3 linked regions of the Spartinivicinus marinus genome follow. The protein of the gene in region 2 interacts with the protein of the main gene of each other region in a pairwise test. Links are inferred from orthologs where the notes say so. Each region holds a gene or a part of one and is shown on either strand. Other genes may lie near its edges.

What was found.
Region 1: the proteins of OQE68_RS19110 (region 2) and mrcB interact in binary tests that used the Escherichia coli proteins (3 or more experiments, as listed by UniProt). The link is inferred for Spartinivicinus marinus from one-to-one orthologs.
Region 3: the proteins of OQE68_RS19110 (region 2) and mtgA interact in binary tests that used the Escherichia coli proteins (3 or more experiments, as listed by UniProt). The link is inferred for Spartinivicinus marinus from one-to-one orthologs.

What each region holds. Positions count from the first base shown.
Region 1 is NZ_JAPJZK010000001.1:1,951,203-1,955,589, forward strand. Bases 1-3,077 are described here. They hold mrcB (penicillin-binding protein 1B), read right to left. Parts: upstream 2,681-3,077; coding sequence 320-2,680; downstream 1-319. Other genes in these bases: OQE68_RS08875 (tetratricopeptide repeat protein), read right to left, coding at 1-304. Also shown: OQE68_RS08885 (TfoX/Sxy family protein), read left to right, coding at 3,278-3,553; OQE68_RS08890 (Crp/Fnr family transcriptional regulator), read left to right, coding at 3,586-4,387. UniProt on the Escherichia coli protein: Cell wall formation. Synthesis of cross-linked peptidoglycan from the lipid intermediates.
Region 2 is NZ_JAPJZK010000001.1:4,257,604-4,262,376, forward strand. What follows is about bases 1-2,981. They hold OQE68_RS19110 (peptidoglycan D,D-transpeptidase FtsI family protein), read left to right. Parts: upstream 1-626; coding sequence 627-2,336; downstream 2,337-2,981. Other genes in these bases: rsmH (16S rRNA (cytosine(1402)-N(4))-methyltransferase RsmH), read left to right, coding at 1-315; ftsL (cell division protein FtsL), read left to right, coding at 349-630; OQE68_RS19115 (UDP-N-acetylmuramoyl-L-alanyl-D-glutamate--2,6-diaminopimelate ligase), read left to right, coding at 2,333-2,981. Also shown: more of OQE68_RS19115, read left to right, coding at 2,982-3,895; OQE68_RS19120 (UDP-N-acetylmuramoyl-tripeptide--D-alanyl-D-alanine ligase), read left to right, coding at 3,888-4,773. UniProt on the Escherichia coli protein: Essential cell division protein that catalyzes cross-linking of the peptidoglycan cell wall at the division septum. Required for localization of FtsN.
Region 3 is NZ_JAPJZK010000001.1:1,614,600-1,618,792, forward strand. What follows is about bases 1,311-4,193. They hold mtgA (monofunctional biosynthetic peptidoglycan transglycosylase), read left to right. Parts: upstream 1,311-2,317; coding sequence 2,318-3,070; downstream 3,071-4,193. Other genes in these bases: OQE68_RS07465 (NAD(P)/FAD-dependent oxidoreductase), read right to left, coding at 1,311-2,007; OQE68_RS07475 (helix-turn-helix domain-containing protein), read left to right, coding at 3,297-4,031; OQE68_RS07480 (hypothetical protein), read left to right, coding at 4,012-4,193. Outside these bases: OQE68_RS07460 (TFIIB-type zinc ribbon-containing protein), read left to right, coding at 34-591; more of OQE68_RS07465, read right to left, coding at 679-1,310. UniProt on the Escherichia coli protein: Peptidoglycan polymerase that catalyzes glycan chain elongation from lipid-linked precursors. May play a role in peptidoglycan assembly during cell division in collaboration with other cell division proteins.

The sequences.
Region 1 (4,387 bases), 2.3 Mb from region 2 along the record:
GACGAGCAGCGGGATTGTTGCTCACTCCAGAGTCTGGGTAATCAGGTGTTACATAAGCATATTGATCTTGATTTTCTTGGCGAGGTTGAGTCACTACCTGAGGCTGACGATATTCAGGACGAGCAGCAGGGGCCGGAGCAACATCCACCACTTCAGGCCGCATATCCCGACCAGGGTCTTGTGATGATGGAATATATGCGTGCTGTACACAGCCAGTTAATACAGCCAGCATTCCGCCAATAATTGCTGGTTTAAACCACGATGTTTTAAGCTGAAACTGAAATATGCTTGTTTGTTGAAACACTATCATTGCCCCCGACTAGCGAAACAGAGTTCTGAACCAATCTACCACCTTAGACCCTCTCCTTTGAGGTTGGTGACGAATAATGCAGGAAGATTCTTCCTGAGGCTCAGAGCCTTTAATAAATGGTAAGTAACGTGCACCTGCACAAGACTCATTGGCAAGCATGCCACTAATTTCATCTACCCATACATAACGAACCTGGTCAGGCACTTTTGGTCGCAGTGACTTAGGGTTTACATTAAACATAAAGTCTGTCCAAACCCTTAATGCACCACTACTACCTGTTACTGGTGTTGGTTTATTATCATCATGCCCCATCCAGACAACTGCTAAGTAGTCCTCAGAATAGCCAGCAAACCAACTATCTCTTTGCTCATTACTGGTGCCAGTTTTACCTGCAACACGCACTTTGTTGTTTAACAACCGGTAGGCTCTTCTACCAGTTCCCTCTCGCATAACCTCTTGCATTGCATATTGTAGTAGGTGTACATATTCACTAGGAATAACTTGCTGTATAGCCAGCGGGTAACGCTGCAGTGGTTTGCCTTCAGCATCCAAAACAGCTCGTATCGTCCTGAGTGGTACTTTAAAGCCCCCCCCTGCTAGAGTTTGATAAACAGTAGCTACATCCACAGGCGACATGGCTACAGCACCTAACAGTGAAGAGGGATAGGCAGGAAACTCCTGATCAGCCCCCATTATTTTAAGTAACTGTAGTATTTTTTCCACGCCTACAGTCAGCCCTATATTCGCTGTTGCCAAGTTATAGGATTTAGCCAAAGCCTCATGTAAGGGCACTGCACCATGGCTTTTATGATCAAAGTTGTTTGGCTCCCACAACTGACCATCCTGAGTTTTAATGCTGACTTTGCTGTCATCCACAAAAGTAGCCAAAGTATACTGTTCAGGTTGTGTCAGCGCAGATAAGAACACTACTGGCTTAATTAAAGAGCCAATATGGCGCTGGGCATCTACTGCTCGGTTAAATCCTGTATAACCTGCCTTACGATCACCAATTACTGCCAGCACATCACCGCTACCTGGTGCTGTAACCACCATAGCACCTTGTAACGCTTTATGCTTTTCATTAGATTTTCTGATTTTTTTCAGGGTTTCAGTCAGGCTTTTTTGAGCTTGCTGCTGAACGATAGGGTCGAGGTTTGTAAAGATTCTCAGCCCTTGAGAAGTTAGGTTATCTTCATCATAGTCACGCTTTAACTGTCTTTTAACCAGGTCAAGGTAAGCATAATAGTGGTTCATTTGTACCTTGCTATGCTTCACCACGCCTAAAGGTTTCTGCTTAGCCTGGTTTGCTTCCTGCTCAGTAATTACCCCTTGTTGCGCCATTACTTTTAGCACCAGGTTACGACGCTTAAGGGCATTTTTAGGTTTACGGCGGGGGTTGTATTGAGAAGGACCTTTAATCATGCCAACTAACAGAGCAACCTTCTCAACTGACAGCTCATTAATAGGCTGACCGAAAAAAAACTGGCTGGCTAAGCCAAATCCATGAATAGCGCGATTACCTTGCTGACCTAAAAACACTTCGTTGATATAAGTTTCGAGTATTTCATCTTTGTCGTAATGAAAATCTAATAAACCAGCCATAATAGCTTCATTGGCTTTTCTTTTCAGGCTACGCTCATTCGACAAATATAAATTTTTTACTAACTGTTGAGTTAAAGTTGATCCACCTTGAACAGCTCTTCCTGTTTTAAAATTGATATAAAATGCTCTAATAATTGACTTGGGTGACACGCCCCAATGGTCATAATAATTTCTGTCTTCTACCGCTAATAAAGTAGGAATAAAAGTTTCAGGTAACTGATCCAATTTGGTTAACAAGCGGTCTTCATTTGAGGCAGGGTAAATGCCACCAATTAACTGTGGCTCTAGGCGTGCTAAAGCTTCTTGGCCCGTTTGATCTACTACCTTTTTAATTTGTTTATTTTGAAAAGTAATTTTTAGCAGAGCTGACTCTTCATAGCCATCATCAAACTGAAACCCTCTGGTTTTTACAGTGACTGTATTGCCTTTTTGATGGAACTGTCCCGCACGCTCAACATAGCTAACAGGCTGATAACCAAGCTGATCCAGCTGTTGCGTCAGCTGCTTCGCGTTAATTCTTCTAGTGGAGAATAACTCCAATGGCTGAGCATAGACTTTTGCAGGAATTGCCCACTTTTTGCCTTCAAACCTGTCTGTTACTTCAATATCTAGCTTGCTGGCATAACCGGCAAATAGAACACCACCAATGACTAACAACACAGCTGTTAGCTTAAATAGCTTCTTCCAAAAGCCTCCTTTTTTGGCCTTTCCATTTGACTTCTTACTTTTGTTGGCTGGCTGCCTGCCAGTGCGAATACGTTCAGTCATGTGTTTATGTTTTTTCCTAAAGACCGTCAGACTGCAATCAGATATTAATGCTTAGAAGCTTTTCGATAGCTCAGATACTTTACTGGCTAATTTGTCAGCACAATAAACGAGTCTAGTTATGCTGATAATAAGGTTTGTTACTTACATGATATGTTTGGTTCACATAACACCCTGGCTACTCACTACTTCAAAGCGAAGCACTTATATTTTTCTTGCGTCAGTTGTCTTACAAAATAGTTGGCTAAAGTGTATTCGATTAGGCTGCTGATTTTCAGAGCAAACCAACAATTTGAGGGAAATTTCTCACTTTTTAAGTGTACGGCAACTAGTGGTAGTCCTCTTAGAGAGGCTTTTAGACTGGCTATCAAAAAAGACCAAGGCTGAAAACTCAACAGGTTTACACTGATATGTAACTGAGTCACATCAAGCGATGCCCAGACCATACAATAAAAATTTAGCCGAGTTTCTGATCAATTATCATACAAGGCACAATAATCAGCTATTATTTATATCAAGGTGGCAAACTCGATGATGAATGATATGAAGTTTTGTTGTCACCTGAGCAACTTGGTATTTTCAGAGGGCAAGGACTCGAAGATGGCAACAGATTTAATCGAGCTGAAAAACCTAGGGAAAACATCCGTTCAATGGCTTAATGCCGTTGGCATTAGAGACCGCGAAACACTAGAGCAAATTGGTGCCGTGGAAGCCTATTGCAAAATTAAAACACGCGGATTCAAAGTATCTAAAGTGTTGTTATATGCACTAGAAGGTGCTCTACTCAATGCGCACTGGAACCAGCTTGACCCGTCATTAAAAGAAAGGTTGATACGGGAAGCAGAGGCCAAAGAACCCAGTGCAGTCAGCCAGTAAACATGGCTTATTGTTAATTTAAGGCTACAACCATGTACTTGGTGGGAGAGCAATTCCCCTATATCAGTGAAGTCATTTCAGAGCTGCAGCTAATCCCTGCCCAGCTTGTTAATGGACTGCCCAGCGAGGCAGCCAATATCTATTTAGACTCCGTTGCTGACCTTTATACTCAGCATGATCCTGACCAAGTTTTTTTAATTTGCGAGGGAAAGCTCGCAGGTTCGATTAATCAGCGTGAAGTTTTTTACATGCAAGAGGGTGACATCGTCGGGTTAAGACAAGGCTTTAACCTGCCAAAATGTAAATACAGCAGTAAAGACCCTATTGAGCTGATTCCTTATGATCGCAAGGCTTTTTTTGAACACATTCAGGCCGACCCAGCCAGACAGACTTTGCTTACTAAATATCTGGTTGGTTATGCAGCTGTATTAGCTGATGGGTTATCTCGACTCACCCCATATAGTGATAAACCTGCAACTGGTTTTCTCCAAGCAAAAGCAGGAGACACTATTATTAGTGAAGGTGAGCAAGCCGACCACGTTTTTATCTTGATGACAGGACGCGCCGAAGTTTATGTACGTGGAGTAAAAGTAGGCAACATTTATCAGGATGAGATCTTTGGTGCCATGGCTATGTTTACTCAAGAAAAACGCTCAGCAACTGTGATCGCCAAAGATGACTGCACCCTAACGGCCGTACCTAAAGACCAGTTTATTAACCTCATTCAAACTCATCCCAGGGTTTGCCTTAACCTGATGGAAAATATGGCCAGGCGAATCAACGCACTCAACCAAAAACTAGTTTCACCAGACTCAAATGACTCTGCCAGCTCGG
Region 2 (4,773 bases):
CAGGCAATTCGGATTCACATCAATAATGAGTTGGGTGATCTTGAGGCGGTTTTGGATGCTGCGTTGGAGGTGTTAAAGCCTGGTGGTCGATTGGTGGTGATAAGCTTTCATTCGCTGGAGGACCGTATTGTCAAGCGCTTCATTAAGAAGCATGTAAAAGGTGATGAATTACCACCAGGGTTACCAGTGACGGCTGATCAACTGAATCAGCGACTTAAGGCAGTGGGGAAAGCAGTCAAACCTTCAGGTCGGGAGGTTGATGGTAATGTGCGTTCCCGTAGTTCCATTATGCGGGTAGCAGAGAAGCTTAAGTAACGTTGAGCGGGTAAACATTGGGGTGAGGCTTCCATGCAATTAACGGTTTCAAAGCCAGTGGTCGGATTAAGCCTGTTATTTATGTTGGTAGTGATGTCCGCGCTAGCAGTGGTGTATGTCTCTCACTTAAATCGACAGCAGTTTAACTTGCTGCAGGCGGAGCTGACATTGCAGTCTGAAGCACAAGTGAAGTGGGGGCAGCTGTTATTGCAGCATAGTACGCTCACTACCCCTAGTCGGCTGGACAAAATTGCTACAGGCAAGCTTGCCATGCATATTCCATCAAGCGAGGAAATGGTGATCGTTAAACCATGAGCCAGTTAAACACTCAGGTGCCAGTTTGGCGCTTTCGACTTATTGTAACTGTGCTGGTAGTGGCCTCTGCGCTAGTGGGGTGGCGCATTATTGACTTGCAGGTTATTGACCGTCATTTCCTGCAAAATGAAGGGGCGAAACGAGTAGTTCGTCACTCTGAAGTGGCTGCAACCCGAGGGATTATCTTTGATCGTAATGGTGAGCCGCTGGCTGTTAGCACGCCTGTTGTTACCATTTGGGGAAACCCAAAAGAGCTGAGCCAAACAAAGGCTCAATGGCCTGTCATTGCCAAGCACTTAGGAGTTAGCTCAAGCTACTTTGCCAAGAAAGTGAATGATAACCGTTCAAAGGAGTTTATTTACCTTAAACGACACATGCGTCCTAAGTTGGCTCAGCAACTGTTAGCTGAAAAAGTGAGGGGGATTTATGGTATTGATGAATTTAAACGCTACTACCCGGCAGGTAGAGTGGCAGCCCATATTGTGGGGTTTACCAATATTGATGGTAAAGGCCAGGAAGGAATTGAGTTAGCTTTTGATCATTGGCTAACAGGTAAGCCAGGCCAGGTTCGTTTGTATAAAGATAGAAAAGGACGACTAGTTAGAAGTGCTGAACTGATTAAAAGTGCTCAGCCTGGTAAAGAGCTGTATTTAAGCATTGACCTTCGTGTACAAAACCTAGCGTATCGGGAGTTGGCAAAAGCGGTTAAACGGAATAATGCCTCAGGCGGTACTCTGGTGATATTGGATGTGCAAACAGGGGAAATCTTGGCGATGGTCAATCAGCCCGTATACAACCCCAACAACCGTCGCCGGGTTCGGGCGGGGGCTATTCGTAATCGAGCCATGACCGATATTTTTGAGCCAGGCTCAACACTTAAACCTTTTACCATTGCTGCTGCGCTGGAAACCGGTGAGTTCACATCATCTTCTCTGATTGATACCAGTCCTGGCTATATGATGGTTGGGCGTAAAACAATAAAAGATCACCGCAATTATGGGGTGATTGACATCACCACGGTATTAAAAAAATCCAGCAATATCGGCATGACCAAAATTATTCAGCAAGTGACGGCGCCAACAGTCGCTTCACTGTTACATCGAATGGGGTTTGGGATTGACACTGGTACGGGTTTTCCGGGTGAGAGCACAGGCCTGTTACCTTTGCGCAGTCAATGGCGGGCAACTGAGGAGGCTACCTTATCCTATGGCTATGGTATGGCAGTGACTGCTGTGCAGTTAACCCAAGCCTATGGTGTGTTAGCGAATAGAGGAAAAAAAGTACCGACCACTTTATTGAGACTGGATGAGCAGCCGGAAGCCTCGCAGGTTATTCCCGGTAAAGTAGCACATGATGTTGTAAAAATGCTGACCAGTGTTGTGGAAAAAGGTGGTACGGGTACCCAGGGGGCAATTGATGCCTATCAGGTGGCAGGTAAAACTGGGACAGCGCGCATTGCTGAAGCAGGAGGATATTCAGAGAAAAAACACCACTCGGTGTTTAGTGGTTTGGCACCAGCTGGCAATCCAAGGCTGGCTGCTGTGGTGATGATAGATAACCCCAAAAATAAAAAATATTACGGCGGTGAGGTGGCAGCCCCTGTTTTTTCAAAAGTGGTGGCTGGTTCCTTACAGCTATTAGGGGTATCACCGGATAATTCGGCACGTTTGGCCAAGCGTGGTCGTGACAGGAGTAACAACACATGACAACAAAGCGGGATGACCAATCAATGCTGAAGTTGCCAATAATGCCACTTTCTCGGTTGCTGGCTGCTATCGGTCAAGCCCAAACTGGGTTTGACCCTATTATTTCAGGTGTTGCCATCGACAGCCGGCAAGTGAAACCTGGTGATTTATTTATTGCCATGCAAGGTTATCAAGTAGATGGACGCCGTTTTATTGCGGATGCCTTTGGCCAAGGAGCCGCTGCTGTTTTAGCCGAACAGTCTGGTCAATCAATGTCAGGTCAACAGGTATTAGGCCAACAAGCTGTAATCGAAGTGCCGCAATTGAATAAGCAGCTGGGAAAACTACTTAATGAATATTTTGGTTATGTGACTAACCAGATCAATATCCTGGGTATTACCGGCACCAATGGTAAAACATCTTGTAGCCAGTTTGCTCGTCAACTGCTGAATAAATTAAACATCAATTGTGGTGTGGTGGGAACACTTGGGTATGGCACTACTGACTCTTTAATTCCATTAGTAAACACTACACCTGATGCATTGCAACTACATCAATTTATTTATCAGCTAGTTAACCAGCAAGTACCGTATTTAGCGATGGAAGTTTCATCCCATGGTCTAGCTCAAGGCCGGGTTGAGAGTATTGCTTTTGATGTGGCGATTTTTACTAATTTAACCCGAGACCATTTGGACTATCACCAGACAATGGAAGATTATGCAGCAGCAAAAGCTCAATTATTTTCCAATATTGCTTTGCAACATGCAGTGATTAATCAGGATGATCCTTATGCAGAACAAATGTTGGCGGCTTGTCATCCTGCCTGCCAGCGCTGGCAATATAGCTTGCAAAATACCCGTGCAGATGTGGTTGCCAGTCAAATTCGCTATTTAAATGATGGTATTGTGGCAGTAATTGAAAGCCCTTGGGGCAAAGGGGAAATACACATTTCCTTACTGGGGCATTTTAATTTATCTAATGTGTTGGCAGTCATTACTGGCTTAGCTGCTAATGGTATTGAGTTTAATCGTTTGCTTGATGCGGCTGAAACACTTAAACCTGTGACAGGTAGACTACAAACTGTAAAAAGTGCTGAAGACACCAATGAAAAAAAACAGGGAACAGATAAGCCAGCAGTGGTAGTGGATTATGCTCATACGCCAGATGCATTGGTCCAATTACTGAAAGCGGTTCGCTTACATAGTAATCAGAAAATCATTTGTGTATTTGGTTGTGGTGGGGACCGAGATAAAGGAAAACGCCCCGAAATGGCGCAGGCTGCTTATGAGTATGCTGATCATCTGGTTATTACATCGGATAACCCCCGTACGGAAAACCCTAAAGCTATTTTAGATGATATTTGTCAGGGCCTACCTACTGCCCCAGAGTTACCCATTGACATTATCGAAGATAGAAGAGAAGCCATTCAGGGTGCCATTGAATTAGCTAAAGCCAATGATATTGTGGTTATTGCCGGAAAGGGTCATGAAAATTACCAGGAAATAATGGGCAAACGACTACCTTTTAGCGATTTTGAGCAGGCTACACAAGCATTATTACATTGGAGTAGCCATGATTAAGCGTAATCAACTCAGTACTATTCATCGTCTAATACCTGGTAGCCAGTTACTAGGTGATGACCAAGCTTTTTCTAGTTTAAGTATTGATACTCGTACTATTCAGCCAGATGAATTATTTATTGCTTTAAAAGGCCCACACTTTGATGGCCATGATTATATTGCAATAGCTAAACAACAAGGGGCTGTTGCTGCCGTTGTTGAAAAACCCATGGGTGCTGAAAAAACAGGGGGAAAACTTATTTCTCAGCTCGTTGTTGAGGATAGCCGAATAGCCTTAGGACTGATTGGTCAAATTAACCGTGAAGATTTCTCGGGGCCTTTAGTGGCATTAACAGGGAGTAGTGGTAAAACCACGGTTAAAGAAATGCTAGCGGCTATTTTTAAACAACAAGGCCCTACGTTATCTACTGCTGGTAATTTAAATAATGATTTAGGCGCTCCGCTAACGTTAAGTCGTTTAACGGCGGAACACCGGTATGCGGTTATTGAGCTTGGCGCTAATACTATAGGAGAAATTGCTTACACGAGTCGATTAAGTCAGCCTACGATATGCCTGATTAATAATGTTATGGCCGCTCATTTAGAAGGGTTTGGCTCGTTAGAAAATACCGCGCAAGCTAAGGGTGAAATTACCCAAGGGTTAGTGAATAACGGTACTGCAATATTTAATGCAGACGATCAGTTTTTTGATTATTGGAAAACACTGTTATCAGGCAATCAAAAATTATTAAGTTTCAGTGTTACAAATACTGAAGCAAATGTATATGCAACTCATGTTGAGCTTATTGATCAGGGATTTCAGTTCAAAATACATCTACTGGATCACTGTTTTAGCGTAACGCTTCCCTTACCAGGACGGCATAATATCGCAAATGCTC
Region 3 (4,193 bases), 2.6 Mb from region 2 along the record:
GTTACACAACAAGACCCAAAAGGTGTACACAAGATGAAATGTACAAAATGCAAACAAGGCTTTCTTACACCTATCAAACTTGAACCTACTTTCCCCTGCCTTGAATGTAGCGAGTGTCAAGGCCATTGGTTGTATTTGGAAGACTATCTTCGTTGGTTAGAGCAATCTTCTACTGAGGAAACACTTGAATCACAAGTAAATGAGCACATAGAAGTTGATGACAGCAAACAAGCTTTATTATGCCCCGAAACGGGCCGTATCATGCTCAAATACAGAATTTCTGCCGATAATTCCCATAAAGTTGACTTAAGCCCTGAAGTCAATGGTATTTGGTTGGATAAAGGTGAGTGGACCTTATTAAAAAATGAAGGGCTAGCCCGGAAATTAAACCAAATTTTTACAGAACCCTGGCAGCGTAAAATTCGAGAAGAAACAGCTCAACGTAATTTTGCAGACCAATATCAAAATACGTTTGGTGAAGCTGATTATGAAGAGCTCAAGCATATGCGAGAATGGCTCAATAGCAAAAAAAACAAACAATCTATGATTGCTTATTTATTAGCAGAAAACCCTTATTCAGCCCTACATTAAATTCGTACTACCCCTAAAGTACTACCCCTAAAGTACTACCCCTAAAGTACTACCCCTAAAAATAAGGGGTAGACCGATTATTTTTTCTCAGTGCAATTTAAGCCTTGGTCTTAACACCTTATTAAGTTTGTCACTTAACCAATAAAGTACGGTTAAAAAATGTCCATGCAAGCTACTTTGATGCATTCGATAAAGCATTTGATATGACCAGCGGGCAAGAATCCCCTCTAACATCAGCGAGCCTTTCAATAGCCCTCCCATGAGCTGCCCAACAGCCCCATAGCGACTAAATGAAACCAAAGAGCCATGATCTTTAAAACAAAAGTCGGCATAGTTATTAACCTTATCTACCGAACTTTGGTTTGTTATCAAATGGGTAATAGCTTTCGATAAATAAACTGCCTGTTGATATGCTACCTGGGCTCTGGGTGCTAAAGGACGTGCACCTTCTTGTAAAATGCACTCTGCACAATCGCCTAATGCAAAGATGCTTGAGTCTTGCTTAGTTTGTAAATTAGGCATTACTTGTAGTTGGTTGAGTCGATTGGCAGTTAAGCCTTCAATCGAGGCTAAAATTTCAGGAGCTTTTACGCCAGCCGCCCAAATAAGTAAATCACCTTCAACCAGATTACCATTACCTAGAGCCACTCCTTGTTGGGTCACTTTGACCACTGACTCGCCAGAAACGATATTCACAGACAGCTTTGCCAATTCATGTTCAGCAGCGTGACTAATTCGTTCTGGTAGTGCAGGCAATATTCTAGGAGCCCCCTCAATAATGGTTATGTTTACTCTATCAACAGGAACCTGTTGATTATTATAGTGAGCCAGCTCAAAGGCTGCGTGTCTTAACTCTGCGGCTAGCTCAACTCCTGTAGCACCAGCCCCAACAATGACAACACTTAGTGGCTTATTCGGGTCCTGCTCTAACTGGTTATAGTGCCTGAGAAAAAGATGATGAAACCGCTTAGCCTGATAGAAACTATCCAGGGTTTTACAGTTCTCTGCTACCCCTTCAATTCCAAAATTATTGCTGTTACTACCAATAGCAATGACCAAGTAGTCATAGTCTATTTCTCTAGCAGGCAGAATTTCTTCTCCTTCAGAATCTAATAAAGGCGCTATAGATACCTGCTTGTTTGTTCGATTAACTCCGATTAGCTTACCTTGCACAAACAAATAATGGTTTCGCTTAGCATGAGCTTTGTAGCTTACTTCATTTGCTGTATAGTCAATAGATCCTGCAGCCACCTCATGCAATAAAGGTTTCCACAAATGGGTTTCAGCTTGATCTACCACGGTAATTCTAGCTAGCTGCTTTTTACCTAATTTTTTACCAAGGCGAGTTGCTAACACCAACCCCCCGGCACCACCACCAATCACAACAATATGGGGTACAGTCTTGCCACCATTCATTAAGTTAACCTCATAAGTCCAAAAAATTTAAGTAATTCGGATGGTAACGCAAGCCAATAAAATTCAGTAGTTTAATAATGGATAAAAGACTTAATAAATATAATTAATATGTATTTTAAATAATCAACATATTTCGTTAAACTGACGGTTATATTTTTCCTTCCTTAAATAGTCGTATAAATACGCATCTCCAATCACTAACCAATCTTGTAGGCTATTTACAGTCAAAGCAAATAATAGATAAATAACGAACTTCCCTTCAGAGGATAAGTCTTACCAACTTTTAGCTGTTTTAGCTGTGGAGTACTAAGTGGCCAAAAAAAAGCCATCAAAAACAAAGAAATCCTGGTTATCACTAGCTCTAACAAAAGTAAGACGATTCTGTTTAAAACTGGTCGTTTTTTTACTGGGTGTCAGCTTTAGCATAACTGTTATGTTACGTTGGCTCGACCCACCTACAACCGCTTATATGATCCAACGCAAATTAGGTGTAAACCTACCAGGGCCTGCCTGCCAGAGTATTTCTTACCAATGGCAGAACTGGCAAAATATTTCACCAGAACTAGCTTTAGCTGTAATTGCAGCCGAAGATCAACGTTTTCCTGAGCACCTAGGCTTTGACTTTAGAGCTATCCAGCAGGCAATCAAAGATGGCATAAGCACCGAACGGTTACGTGGTGGTAGCACTATTAGTCAACAACTAACCAAAAACTTGTTTCTTTGGCCTGAGCGTAGCTTACTGCGAAAAGGCCTGGAAGTTTACTTCACTGCTCTTATCGAGCTAACCTGGCCCAAACAACGTATTCTTGAAGTGTACTTAAATACTATCCAGTTTGACTCTTGCACTTTTGGCGTTGAAGCGGCCAGCGATGCCTTCTTTAATCGATCAGCCAGCCAGATTACCCGCCCTCAAGCTGCATTGATGGCCGCTGTACTACCAGCACCTCACAGATTAAAAGTGACCCGCCCAACTCAATACCTCCGACGAAAGCAGTCCTGGATAGTGCGCCAAATAAAACAACTCGGTGGTAAGCATTTTTTAGCTCAAATAACAAACAGCTAGCTATGCCCTGACTCGTAAGCCCGACTATTGCTTAATGTTGATTGTAAGGTATTATATTTTAATACTTCCGCTAAAAAAGAAAGCTGAGCTAGTGCTCCAAATCGTTAGCTGCAAGCCTTGTTCTGTAGGACTGGCGTACTTAATTCAAGGAAGTGTTACACCACACCTATCAATCTACTTAAAGGGAGTCACTCAAGTGTCTCTTATTTACAGGATGCAACTCTAGATGTCTCAAATTAACGAAATTATTGCAACCCTGAAAAAAACTTTAAAAGCCCATGGCTTAACTTACGCCGATGTTGCAGCGCACCTTCACTTATCTGAAGCAAGTGTTAAGCGATTATTTGCAAGTAAACAGTTTTCCTTGGATCGATTAGAATCTGTCTGTCAAATGATGAATATGGAGATAGTTGACCTAATCAGTCAAATGAAACAGCTTAAACAAGCGCCAGAAGCACTAACTGCCGAACAAGAAACCAAATTAGTATCTGATATCAAACTATTACTGGTTGCTATTTGTGTATTAAACCACTGGCGATTTGAAGATATCTTAAACGAGTATAAATACACTGAAGCTGAGCTAATTCAATTATTGGCAAAACTAGACAAACTCGGAATTATTGAATTACTACCAAAAAATAAAATAAAACTATTAGTGGATAGTAATTTTTCATGGCTAGAAAATGGCCCAATAAAACAGTTCTTTCTCAAACATGTTAAAAGCGACTTTTTTAACGACCAGTTTGACAAGCCCAATGAACTACTGCTGTCAGTTAATGGCATGCTAAGCCAAGGGTCTATTTCTATATTGCAAAAAAAACTCTCTCAAATTGCTAATGAGTTCACCACCCTTCACCATGAAGATCTAAAGTATCCATTAGCAAAACGTGAAGGTACTTGCTTGGTAATAGCAATGCGGCCATGGGAGCTTGAGGTTTTTCATGCTTATCGAAGAATATAACTCTCCTGCTACAGCCTCAAAACATAGTAGCAAGTATTGTTGGCTTAGTGCCCTAGCTGCTACAACTTTAGTATTTTGCTTATTTTTTTCTCGCCTTGGCCTAGCTGATGGCTATCAGCATTTACTTGAACTCAGCAGCAACCCTGATGTCACTATCGCCCC